Regions from separate parts of the Kitasatospora sp. NPDC048298 genome, predicted to be linked through region 1. Evidence: riboswitches for the same ligand, from Rfam matches in the RefSeq annotation. Region 1 holds a riboswitch; the other holds the start of a gene.

Region 1 (5,065 bases):
GACGATCGAGTCGCCCGTCGCGAAGAACGCGACCAGTCGCCCGATGAGGTGGCGCTCGCCCTCGTTGAGCTTCGCCAGGTCGGCGACGTCGGAGTGCAGGTCCACCTCCTCCACCGTCCAGGTGTTCTTGATGGCGTCCCGGTACCGGTCGTAGAACGACGGGTAGCGCATCGGGCGCAGGGTCAGCTCGAAGCCGGGGTCGAGCAGCATCTTGCGGTCTTCAGGGGTGCTCACTGGCAGGCCTCGCAGGACTCGGGGTTCTCCAGGGAGCAGGCGATGGCGGCTTCCTGCTCCGGGGTGAGGGAGGGGGTGTTCACGGGCACCGGCGCGGCGGCCCGGGCGGTGCCGGACGCGGCCTGGGCGATGCGGGTGGCCGGGCGCGAACGCAGGTAGTAGGTGGTCTTCAGACCGACCTTCCACGCGTAGGCGTACATCGAGCTGAGCTTGCCGATGGTCGGCGCCGCCATGAACAGGTTCAGGGACTGGCTCTGGTCCAGGTACGGCATGCGGGCCGCGGCCAGGTCGATCAGGGCGCGCTGCGGCAGCTCCCAGGCCGTGCGGTACAGCGACCGCACCTCGGCCGGCAGCCAGTTCAGCTCCTGGACGGACCCGTTGGCGTCGCGCAGGGCGTCGCGGGTCTGCTGGTCCCAGACGCCGAGCTCCTTGAGCTCGCGCACCAGGTACGGGTTGACCTGGAGGAACTCGCCGGACAGCGTCTCGCGCTTGAACAGGTTGGACACCTGCGGCTCGATGCACTCGTACACGCCGGCGATGGAGGCGATGGTCGCGGTCGGCGCGATGGCCAGCAGCAGCGAGTTGCGCAGGCCGGTCTCGGCGATCCGGGCGCGCAGCGCCGTCCAGCGGTCGGCCCACTGCGGGGCGGCCGTCGGGAAGTGGTCGATGTGCAGCTCGCCGCGGGCGGCGCGGGTCTCGCCGTACGCCTCGTGGCGGCCGAGCTGCTCGGCCAGGTCGGCGGAGCGCTCGTACGCGGTGAGCATGATGCGCTCGGCGATGAGGGTGGAGAGGGTCTTGGCCTCGGCCGAGTCGAAGTCGATCCGCAGCTTGAAGAAGACGTCCTGGAGGCCCATCACGCCGAGGCCGACCGGGCGCCAGCGGGAGTTGGACGTCCCGGCCTCGGTGGTCGGGTAGAAGTTGATGTCCACCACGCGGTCGAGGAAGGTGACGGCGGTGCGCACGGTGGCGTCCAGCCGCTGCCAGTCCATCGCGCCGATCAGGTCGTCGGCCGAGGCGCCGGCGGCGACGTGGGCGCCCAGGTTGACCGAGCCCAGGTTGCAGACGGCGGTCTCGGAGTCGTCCGTGACCTCCAGGATCTCGGTGCACAGGTTGGAGGAGTGCACCGTGCGGCCCGGCAGGGCGGTCTGGTTGGCGGCGCGGTTGGAGGCGTCCTTGAAGGTCATCCAGCCGTTGCCGGTCTGCGCCAGGGTGCGCATCATGCGGGCGTACAGGGTCTGCGCCGGGATGGTGCGGACGGCCTTGCCGGCCTGCTCGGCCTTGCGGTAGGCCTCGTCGAAGTCGGCGCCCCACAGGTCGACCAGCTCCGGCACGTCGGCCGGGGAGAACAGCGACCAGTCCTCGTTGGCGTTGACCCGGCGCATGAACTCGTCCGGGATCCAGTGCGCCAGGTTGAGGTTGTGGGTGCGGCGGGCCTCTTCGCCGGTGTTGTCGCGGAGCTCCAGGAACTCCTCGATGTCGGCGTGCCAGGTCTCCAGGTAGACGCAGGCCGCGCCCTTGCGGCGGCCGCCCTGGTTGACGGCGGCGACGGAGGAGTCGAGGGTGCGCAGGAACGGCACGATGCCGTTGGACTTGCCGTTGGTGCCGCGGATCAGGCTGCCACGCGAGCGGATGCGCGAGTAGGACAGGCCGATGCCGCCGGCGTGCTTGGAGAGGCGGGCGATCTGCGCGTAGCGGTTGTAGATCGAGTCCAGGTTGTCCAGCGGCGAGTCGAGCAGGTAGCAGCTCGACATCTGCGGGTGCCGGGTGCCGGAGTTGAAGAGCGTCGGCGAGGAGGTCAGGTACTCCAGGCGGCTCATCAGGCCGTACAGCTCGGCCACCTCGCGCACCGACTGCTCGCTGTCGCCGACCGCCAGGCCACAGGCGACGCGGAGCAGGAAGTGCTGCGGGGTCTCGATCACCTTGCGGGTGATCGGGTGGCGCAGCAGGTAGCGGGACTGCACGGTGCGCAGACCGAAGTACTCGAAGCGGTCGTCACCGGTGGTGTCGATCAGCGCGTCCAGGGCGGTGGCGTGCTTGGCGACGAAGTCCGCGGTGGTGTCGCCGATCAGGCCCTCGGTGTGGCCGACGGCGATCGAGGCGGAGAAGGACACCGAGCCCTGGCTGTTCGCCTCGTCGACGATCTCCAGGGCGAGCAGGCGGGCGGCCAGCTTCGAGTACTGGGGGTCCTCGGCGATCATCGATGCGGCGGCGTCCACGGCCAGCCCGCGCAGCTCGGCGAAGTCCGAGCCGGCGTGGCGGCCGCGCAGCGCGGCGGCGGCGACATGGCCGGGGTCGACCTCGGTGAGGTCGGTGCTGCGGTCGGTGAGCAGCCGCAGCAGGGCGCCGCCGGGGTCGGAGACCGTCGGGTCGGTGAAGGCGGTACCGGTGCCCTGGGTGGGCAGGGTGGCTGAGGCGGCGGTGGTCAAGGCGCTCTCTCCTGGCGGCGATCGGCGGCGGTGATCGGGGGCCACCGGGCCGATCGGGGCAGGGGAGCACGGCACGAACGCAGACGGCGTCGCGCGACGGTGACTCCCCGGCCCGCCCGCGAGGCCCGGAGGGGTACTGCTCGTGCCGGCGCGGCCTCTGCGGGAGGGCCGTGGCGCACGCTGCCGGCAGGTCATCGGACTCGCGGGTACGGCTGCTGGAGCCGCCCGCACACCGCTGCGGGGCAGTCCCGGATTCGCACCGGGTTCCCCTGCATCGACAGCAGAAGCGAGCATACATGTAGTGGTGTCTCCCTGAAGCGACCCCAGATGTAGTACGGCGCCGCGTGTCGGGGCGATGACCGGTGGTACCGGAAACGTGGCCCCGGATGGCTGTCCGAGGCCCCGGAACCGGGCCGGGGGCGTCCTGGTTTCGATACGGAATGGTCACCGGGAGGATCGGCGGACGCGAGGATGCCCTACGATCTGGGCGCATGAGCGACGGAACTGGCGTACCTGGGCAGGGGCCGCAGGGAACGCCTCCCGCCGGGCCGGGGGGCGCACAGAGTCAGCAGCCGGTGGTACCTGGTCCGGTACCGCCGCCGAGCGGGGGTTTCGGGCCGCCGCCGGCCTCGTACGGGCCGGTCGTGCCGGCGGCGCAGCCGGTCGCGCAGCCCATCCCGCCGGTGCCGCAGCCGGTCGCGCCCGCGCCGCAGCCGGCTCCGCCGGTCGGGCAGCCGCCGCACGCCCAGCCGCAGGCGCAGCAGCAGCCGCCGCAGCCCCAGCCGGCCCCCCAGCCGCAGCCCCAGTGGCACCTCCAGCAGCAGCCCCAGCAGCCGGTCCCGCCGCAGCGGGCCGAGCCGGACTGGGGCGCACTGGCGGACCGCAACGAGGCCGAGGGCAAGCGCCGTCGCCGGATGAGGGTCATCGGCGTGGTGGCCGCGGTCGCCGTGGTGGGCGGCCTGGCCGCCGGCGGTGTGGTGCTCCTCAACGGCAAGAAGGACGACGGCTCCCCGACGGCCGCCAAGAGCACCCAGCCGGTCGTGTCTCCGAGTACGTCCGGCACGCCGGGCGGCCAGCCGGAGGACCCGTCCAAGCCGATCTGGGAGGCCGCCACCGACCCGGCGCCGCAGGACGCGGGAGCGCTGTTCTCCGCGCCCCAGGTGACGATCAACGGCGCCACCTGGAACCGGACCGTCGTGGCGCTGGACTCGCCCTGCTGGGACGGGAACTCCACGACCGGCGGGCTGGGCAAGGTGCTCGGCGACCAGGGGTGCCAGCAGGTGCTCCGGGCGACGTACGTCTCCGGTGAGAGCGCGGTCACCGTCGGGGTGGCGGTCTTCGACCGCAAGCTCCAGGCCGAGACCGCGCTGAAGAACTTCACCGGGCAGCTCAAGGGCGCGCCGGCGGCCGGGTCGCCGGCCTTCTGCGCCGGTGCCGGCTGCACCGGCACCCACAACAGCCTGGGCCGGTACGGCTACTTCACGGTCGAGGGCTCGGCGAAGGGCGGCAACGCCCCGGACGCCACGGCGACCGCGGCGGCCTCCGGGTTCGCGGAGCACGTGAAGGGGCAGTTGCTCAAGCGCGCCAAGGCCGCGTCCTCGGCCGCGCCCGGCGTCCAGGGCACCGCTCCGGCCTCGGCGGGCTGATCCGCCGGGGCGTCCCGCGGGCGGGCGCGGCGGGCTGATCCGCCGTGACACCCCGGCCCCCGGCCGACCGTTCGCGCAGGCCGGGGGAGTGTGGCAGGCTCTCGGGACAGTCATGTCGTACGCGTTTCCGGTTGCGTCCGTGGGGGGCGGCGCCGGCGAGCAACCGGAGGAGCGGTCCGTGGCCATGCCCAGAGCCCTGCGCGGCAAGCCCGCCGTCCTGGCCGCGGCCGGGATCGTCGCCGCCGCGGGAGCGGTCTTCCTGCTGGACCACGACGGCCGGGCCGACGGCGAACAGCCCCCGCGCGTCCCGGTGTCGGTCGGCCTGCCCGGGCGCACCCTGCCGCCGGAGGTGGGCCGGGACCTGCTCGCCCGGGATCCGCAGGCCTCGCCGAACGCCCGCGCCGTCCAGCAGTTCCTCGCCGACCTGGAGTCCCAGGCCCGCACCGGGCAGAGCGGCGGCACGGTGATCGGCCAGCACGTCGAGGCGCACAACGAGCGCAACAACCCCGAGTACGGGGACTACCGGGGCACCAAGCAGGTCGGCTACTACTACAAGAAGGCCGCCGACATCACCGGCAAGCTGCCCGGCTTCGTGGAGACCGACCTCGGCCCCGGCTACGGCCAGAACGGCTGGGGCGTCGGCAACCCCCGCTCCTACTCGGCCGGCCGCTGGCCCACCTGCCGGGCCGGCTGGCAGTACACCGACGACGCCATCGACCTGCTCTCCGCCGTCTGGAACGGCCACCCGCGCGCCGAGGA
Region 2 (5,065 bases), on a different contig from region 1:
GACGTCCGGGGCGATCAGGTGCTCGCCGGTGTCGTCCGGCGGCAGGTCGTCCGGCAGTGCGAGCAGGGCCCGCTCTCTGGTCAGCAGCAGACTCGCCCCGCAGGGCGCGCAGCCCGTCAGGTACCGCACGTTCGCCGCACGGGTGATCAGCGCCGCGTCGGCCCCGGCCGCACTGCAGTGCTCCCTCACCCGCTCCCGCCGCCCCGCGTACGCATCCGCCATGCGTCGAGCCTACGAACCCCCGGCCCGAACCGCCCGCCGAGCGCCCCCGACAGAACCCCCGGTGCCCCTTGCGCGCCCCCGCGCGACCGCGCCGCGCTCCCCGCTCCCCCACCCGCCGCGTCCTTCGGCGGCGACCCGGCGTCCGGGAATGGGCAGGGTGCGGCCCACGTTCCCATCCACTGGAAACGACTTCCATTTCGGCGCCCGGTCCCGGTCCGACACCCGGGGCCGGACCCCTCAGGCCCCAGGAGGACCCGATGGCCCGCAGCGAACTGCGCCCGGTGATCAAGCTCCGCTCCACCGCCGGCACCGGCTTCACGTACGTGACCCGCAAGAACCGCCGCAACGACCCGGACCGGATGGTCCTGCGCAAGTACGACCCGGCCGCCGGCCGGCACGTCGACTTCCGCGAGGAGCGCTGACCCCGCACACGCCGAACGGCGCCTCCCCGGGTTCGGGGTGGCGCCGTTCCACGTACTCGGAGGCCGGCGGCCGCCCGGTCACGGACTGTCGGGCGTCCAGCGCTTCTCGACCCGGGCGAGCTTCCAGTACCCGATCGCGATCGCCCAGACGACCACGAACAGCCCGGCGATGGCGTAGCCGACGTTGTCCAGTGAGATGTCCGCGATGAACCCGGTGACCGGGTCGGTCAGGTCGAGCTTCTCGTGCAGCACCCCGACCAGCTCGATGGTGCCGATGATGAAGGCCACCGCGATCGACAGACCGGTGATGGTCAGGTTGTAGTACACCTTCCGCACCGGGTTGGCGAAGGCCCACTGGTACGCGAAGTTCATGAACGTCCCGTCCAGGGTGTCGAACAGGCTCATCCCGGCCGCGAACAGCAGCGGCAGGCAGACGATCGCGTACCACGGCAGCCCGGAGGCCGCACCCGAGCCGGCCATCACCATCAGGGTGACCTCGGTCGCGGTGTCGAAGCCCAGGCCCAGCACCATGCCCACCGGGAACATCTGCCCCGGCCGGGTGATCGAACGGGTCGCCCGGTTCAGCACCCGGGCCATGAAGCCGCGCGAGTCGAGGTGCGCCTCCAGCTCCTTCTCGTCGAACTGCCCGGCCCGCATCGAGCGGAACACCTTGAGGATGCCGAGCAGCGCCGCCAGGTTGAGCGCGCCGATCAGGTAGAGGAAGGCGCCGGAGGCCGTCGTGCCGACCATGCCCAGCCACTTGTGGGTGGCCGACTCGTCGTCCATCAGCGTGTTCGCCAGCTGCGCGCCGCCCGCCACCAGGGCGGCCATCAGCACCACCATCGAGGAGTGCCCGAGGGCGAACCAGAAGCCCACCGAGACCGGCCGCTTGCCGTCCGCCATCAGCTTGCGGGTGGTGTTGTCGATCACCGCGATGTGGTCGGCGTCGAAGGCGTGCCGCATGCCGAGGGTGTACGCGGTGATACCCAGGCCCACCCCGAAGACCTGGGTGCCGACCGTGTACCGCTCGGGTGCGACCAGGAAGATCAGCGTGCCGAAGGCCACCACGTGCATGGCCACGATCACCGCCATCAGCGCGGCCGTACGGACGGTGTCCTCGCGCCGCCATCTGAAGGTGGGCAGCGCGGCGGGGCCGGGTTCGGTCCCGGCGGAAACGGTTTCGGGCAGGGTCATGCGGATCACGCTCCAGCACCTCGTGGAAAACCTCGTGAGATGCCGTGGCCGGTCTCCTGGCTGACGGGAACACCCGCACCCGCCTTCCCAGGCGCACGAGGCGCCCAGTGGCTTCATGGGTGCGGACGACGCTCCTCCGTGGACGGAGGAGCGGCCCGATCACAGTGGCGAGGGCCGCTCCGGGCTGGGACCCCTGAGGGTCCGTCACCGGTCTTCCCGAGCACCACGGCGGGGAACACCGTAGGGCCCCGCCCCGACCCGTGCAAGGCTGCGCACCTGCGCAGGTGTCCAGGATCACAGGCCCCCGCCTGCGAGAATGTCCGCATGCATCTCGTACCGGAGGACCGCGCGGGCCACCGCACCATCGACGGACACCGGGTCTGCGAGGCCATCGCCGCGATCGGCGAGCCCGCGCACGTCCGGTCCTGGGCCGAGCGGTTCTCCCTGCTCGCGGACCCCGGCCGGCTCGCCCTGCTGCTCGCCCTCCACCGGGCCGGCCCGCTCGCCGTCAGCGATCTCGCGGTCGCCACCGGCATGCGTGACCCGGCCGTCTCCCAGGCCCTGCGGCTGCTCCGCACGGCCGGCGTGGTCACCGGCGACCGGGACGGACGAGTGGTGCGCTACCGGCTCGTGGACGAGGCCATGCGCCCCCTGCTCAACGAGTGCGCCGCCGCCGAGCACCACGAGCCCAGCGCGGCCGCGGGCTGACCCGCCCTCGGAACCGCGCCGCGGCCCGACCGGATGAGTACGATCATGGTGTGCCGTCCCACCCCCACGCCTGGCCCGCCGACCGCTGGAACACCCGACCGGTCAGGGCCCGCGTGCTGGCGGTCGCCCGCACCCTCACCTCGGCCACCCGGGTCCTGGACGTCCTCACCCTGCTGAGCCCGGACGGCATCGAGCGCTACTTCACCGTCAACCCCGGCTCCGCCTTCGCCGACCGCGCCCTGGACGAGTACCTGCACGGCCTGTCCGGCTTCACCGTGCTGGACTGGGAGGACGCCGTCCGCCGCCGCTTCGACCTCGCCGTCGCGTGCGCCGTCCACTCCTCCATGCACCGCCTGGACGCCCGCCTCGTCGTCCTCCCGCACGGCGCCGGCTACAACCGCCTGGTCACCGAGTCCACCGGCGACACGGTCAGCGCCGCCGGCCTGTCCCGCAACGAACTCACCCACCACGGACGGGTGTTCGTCGACGTCCTGGGCCTCTCCCACCCCGAGCAGCTGGACCGGCTGCGGGACTCCTGCCCCGAGGCGCTGGACGTCGCCCAGGTCGTCGGCGACCCGTGCTTCGACCGGATGCTCGGCAGCCGGCGCTCCCGCGACGGCTACCGCGCCGCGCTCGGCGCCGTCGGCGGCCGACGGCTCGTCGTCGTCAGCTCCACCTGGAGCGAGCACTCGTTATTCGGCCGCCACCCCGACCTGCCCCAGCGGCTGGTCCGCCGACTGCCCGCCGACGAGTACACGGTGGCCGTCGTCCTGCACCCCAACGTGTGGAGCCGGCACGACCCCGAGGCGCTGCTCGCCGCCGCCTGCCGGATGGGCCTGCGCCTGATCCCGCCCCACCAGGGCTGGCAGGCCGCGCTCGTCGCCGCCGACTGCGTGATCGGCGACCACGGCTCGGTCACCGTCTACGGCGCCGCCCTGGACCACCGCACCCTGCTCGTCGCCACCGGCGCCGCCGAACTCGACCCGCGCTCCCCCAGCTACGCCTTCGGCCAGGCCGCGCCCGTCCTCGACCCCGACGGGGACCTCACCGCCCAGCTCGAACTGGCCCTGGCCCGGGACCCGGCCGACCTGAGCGACATCACCGACCGGTCGCTCGCCCACCGCGGCGAGTCCGCCCGCCTGCTGCGCCCGCTGCTCTACTCCTTCCTGAAGGAGCTGGACGAACCCCGGGACGAACCGGCCCTGCCGCCCTACCCCAAGCCCGTCCCGCACCCCGCCACCACCGAGGGGCCCACCGCGTACGACGTCGAGGGCCGGAGCGAGGGCACCGACGTCAGCCTCCGGCGCTACCCCTTCGATCCGGACGACCACACCCCGCGCGGCTTCCACGCCCTCACCGACGACCACCCCGGCGACGCCCTGCGCTACACCGCCGAGGTCCTCGCCCGCACCGAGGTGCACGCCGAACTCCCCGCCGCCCGCTGGCTCGCCGACACCGCCGCCGAACTCCCCGGCCTCGCCGTCGCGGTGGCCGCCCTCGGCCCGGCCCGCCACCTGCTCCGGCTGCGCACCGGCCTGCTGCTGGAGGCCCGCGCCGAACCGGACTGGAACCGCCCCGACCCGGCGATCGACCCGCTGCTGCTCGGCTCCGCCGTGGCCTGCTGGCTCGCCGAGGGCGGCGCCCCGGCCGCCCTCCCCGACCACGGGCTCACCGTCCGCACCGGCGAGCAGCACACCCGGGTGTCGTTCCGTACCGGTCCCTGAGGCGCGTCTAGCCCTGCAGCTCCCGCAGCCGCGCACGGCTGCGCTCGGCCAGTTCCTCGTCGCCCTGCTCCTCGGCGAGGGAGGCGAGCAGGGTGTGGGCCTGCGCCTCCTTCGCGTACTGGCTCCGGTGCCTGGCCCGCCGGGCGCAGTCCTGGGCCTGGGCGAGGGCGAGGTCCAGCTGCCCCAGCGCCCGGTGGGCCCGGGCCCGGACCAGCGGCAGCTTCATCAACATGTCGACGTCCTGCGTCCGCTCGGCCTGATCAGTGGCCCCGGCCAGCACGGTCAGCGCCTCCTCCGCGCGCCCGTCCGCGATCAGCGCCTGCGCCAGGTTGTAGCTCTGGACGATCTCGCCGTGCTCGTCGCCCCGGTTCTCCGCGAGGGCCAGGGTGAACCGCTCCACCGCGTCGCCGGGACGGCCGTCGGCCAGGCAGAGCAAACCGTCCGTCTCGTAGAGCACCCCCAGCACCTGCCGGTCGGCCACCAGCGGCACCTGCTCCGTGGCGAGCGCCAACTGCTCGGCGGCGAGCCGGAATTCCTTCCGCTCGTGGTGGGCCCGGGCCAGCTGGTTGCGCATCCGGACCACGGCGGCGGGCTGGTTGTCCCACTGCGCCGACTCGATGCCGATCCGGTGGGTGGCGATCCAGTCCTGGTAGAGCTTGCGGTCGTGGTACAGCAACCAGAGCGACTCGCAGAGCCGCCACACCTCGCCGTGCCACCCCTGCTCGGCCGCCGACTCCACCACCGCGCGGAAGTTGGCGCGCTCGGCGTACAGCCACTCCAACGCGGCGGTGTCGG

What was found. Region 1 has a riboswitch for cobalamin ahead of ACGF0D_RS02260 (ribonucleoside-diphosphate reductase subunit alpha). Riboswitches for the same ligand answer to the same signal wherever they lie in the genome.
Region 2: another riboswitch for cobalamin. It lies ahead of ACGF0D_RS06605 (HoxN/HupN/NixA family nickel/cobalt transporter); the one in region 1 lies ahead of ACGF0D_RS02260 (ribonucleoside-diphosphate reductase subunit alpha).

The regions. Positions count from the first base shown of each region.
Region 1 is NZ_JBICYZ010000002.1:243,028-248,092, reverse strand. Features, by position in the region: gene ACGF0D_RS02265 (ribonucleotide-diphosphate reductase subunit beta) at 1-210, opposite strand, end outside; gene ACGF0D_RS02260 (ribonucleoside-diphosphate reductase subunit alpha) at 231-2,636, opposite strand; cobalamin riboswitch at 2,828-2,971, opposite strand; gene ACGF0D_RS02255 (hypothetical protein) at 3,305-4,306, shown strand; gene ACGF0D_RS02250 (glycoside hydrolase family 26 protein) at 4,491-5,065, shown strand, end outside.
Region 2 is NZ_JBICYZ010000005.1:203,920-208,984, reverse strand. Features, by position in the region: gene ACGF0D_RS06615 (M24 family metallopeptidase) at 1-222, opposite strand, end outside; gene rpmG (50S ribosomal protein L33) at 480-644, shown strand; gene ACGF0D_RS06605 (HoxN/HupN/NixA family nickel/cobalt transporter) at 723-1,838, opposite strand; cobalamin riboswitch at 1,867-2,081, opposite strand; gene ACGF0D_RS06600 (ArsR/SmtB family transcription factor) at 2,163-2,546, shown strand; gene ACGF0D_RS06595 (hypothetical protein) at 2,597-4,270, shown strand; gene ACGF0D_RS06590 (AAA family ATPase) at 4,278-5,065, opposite strand, start outside.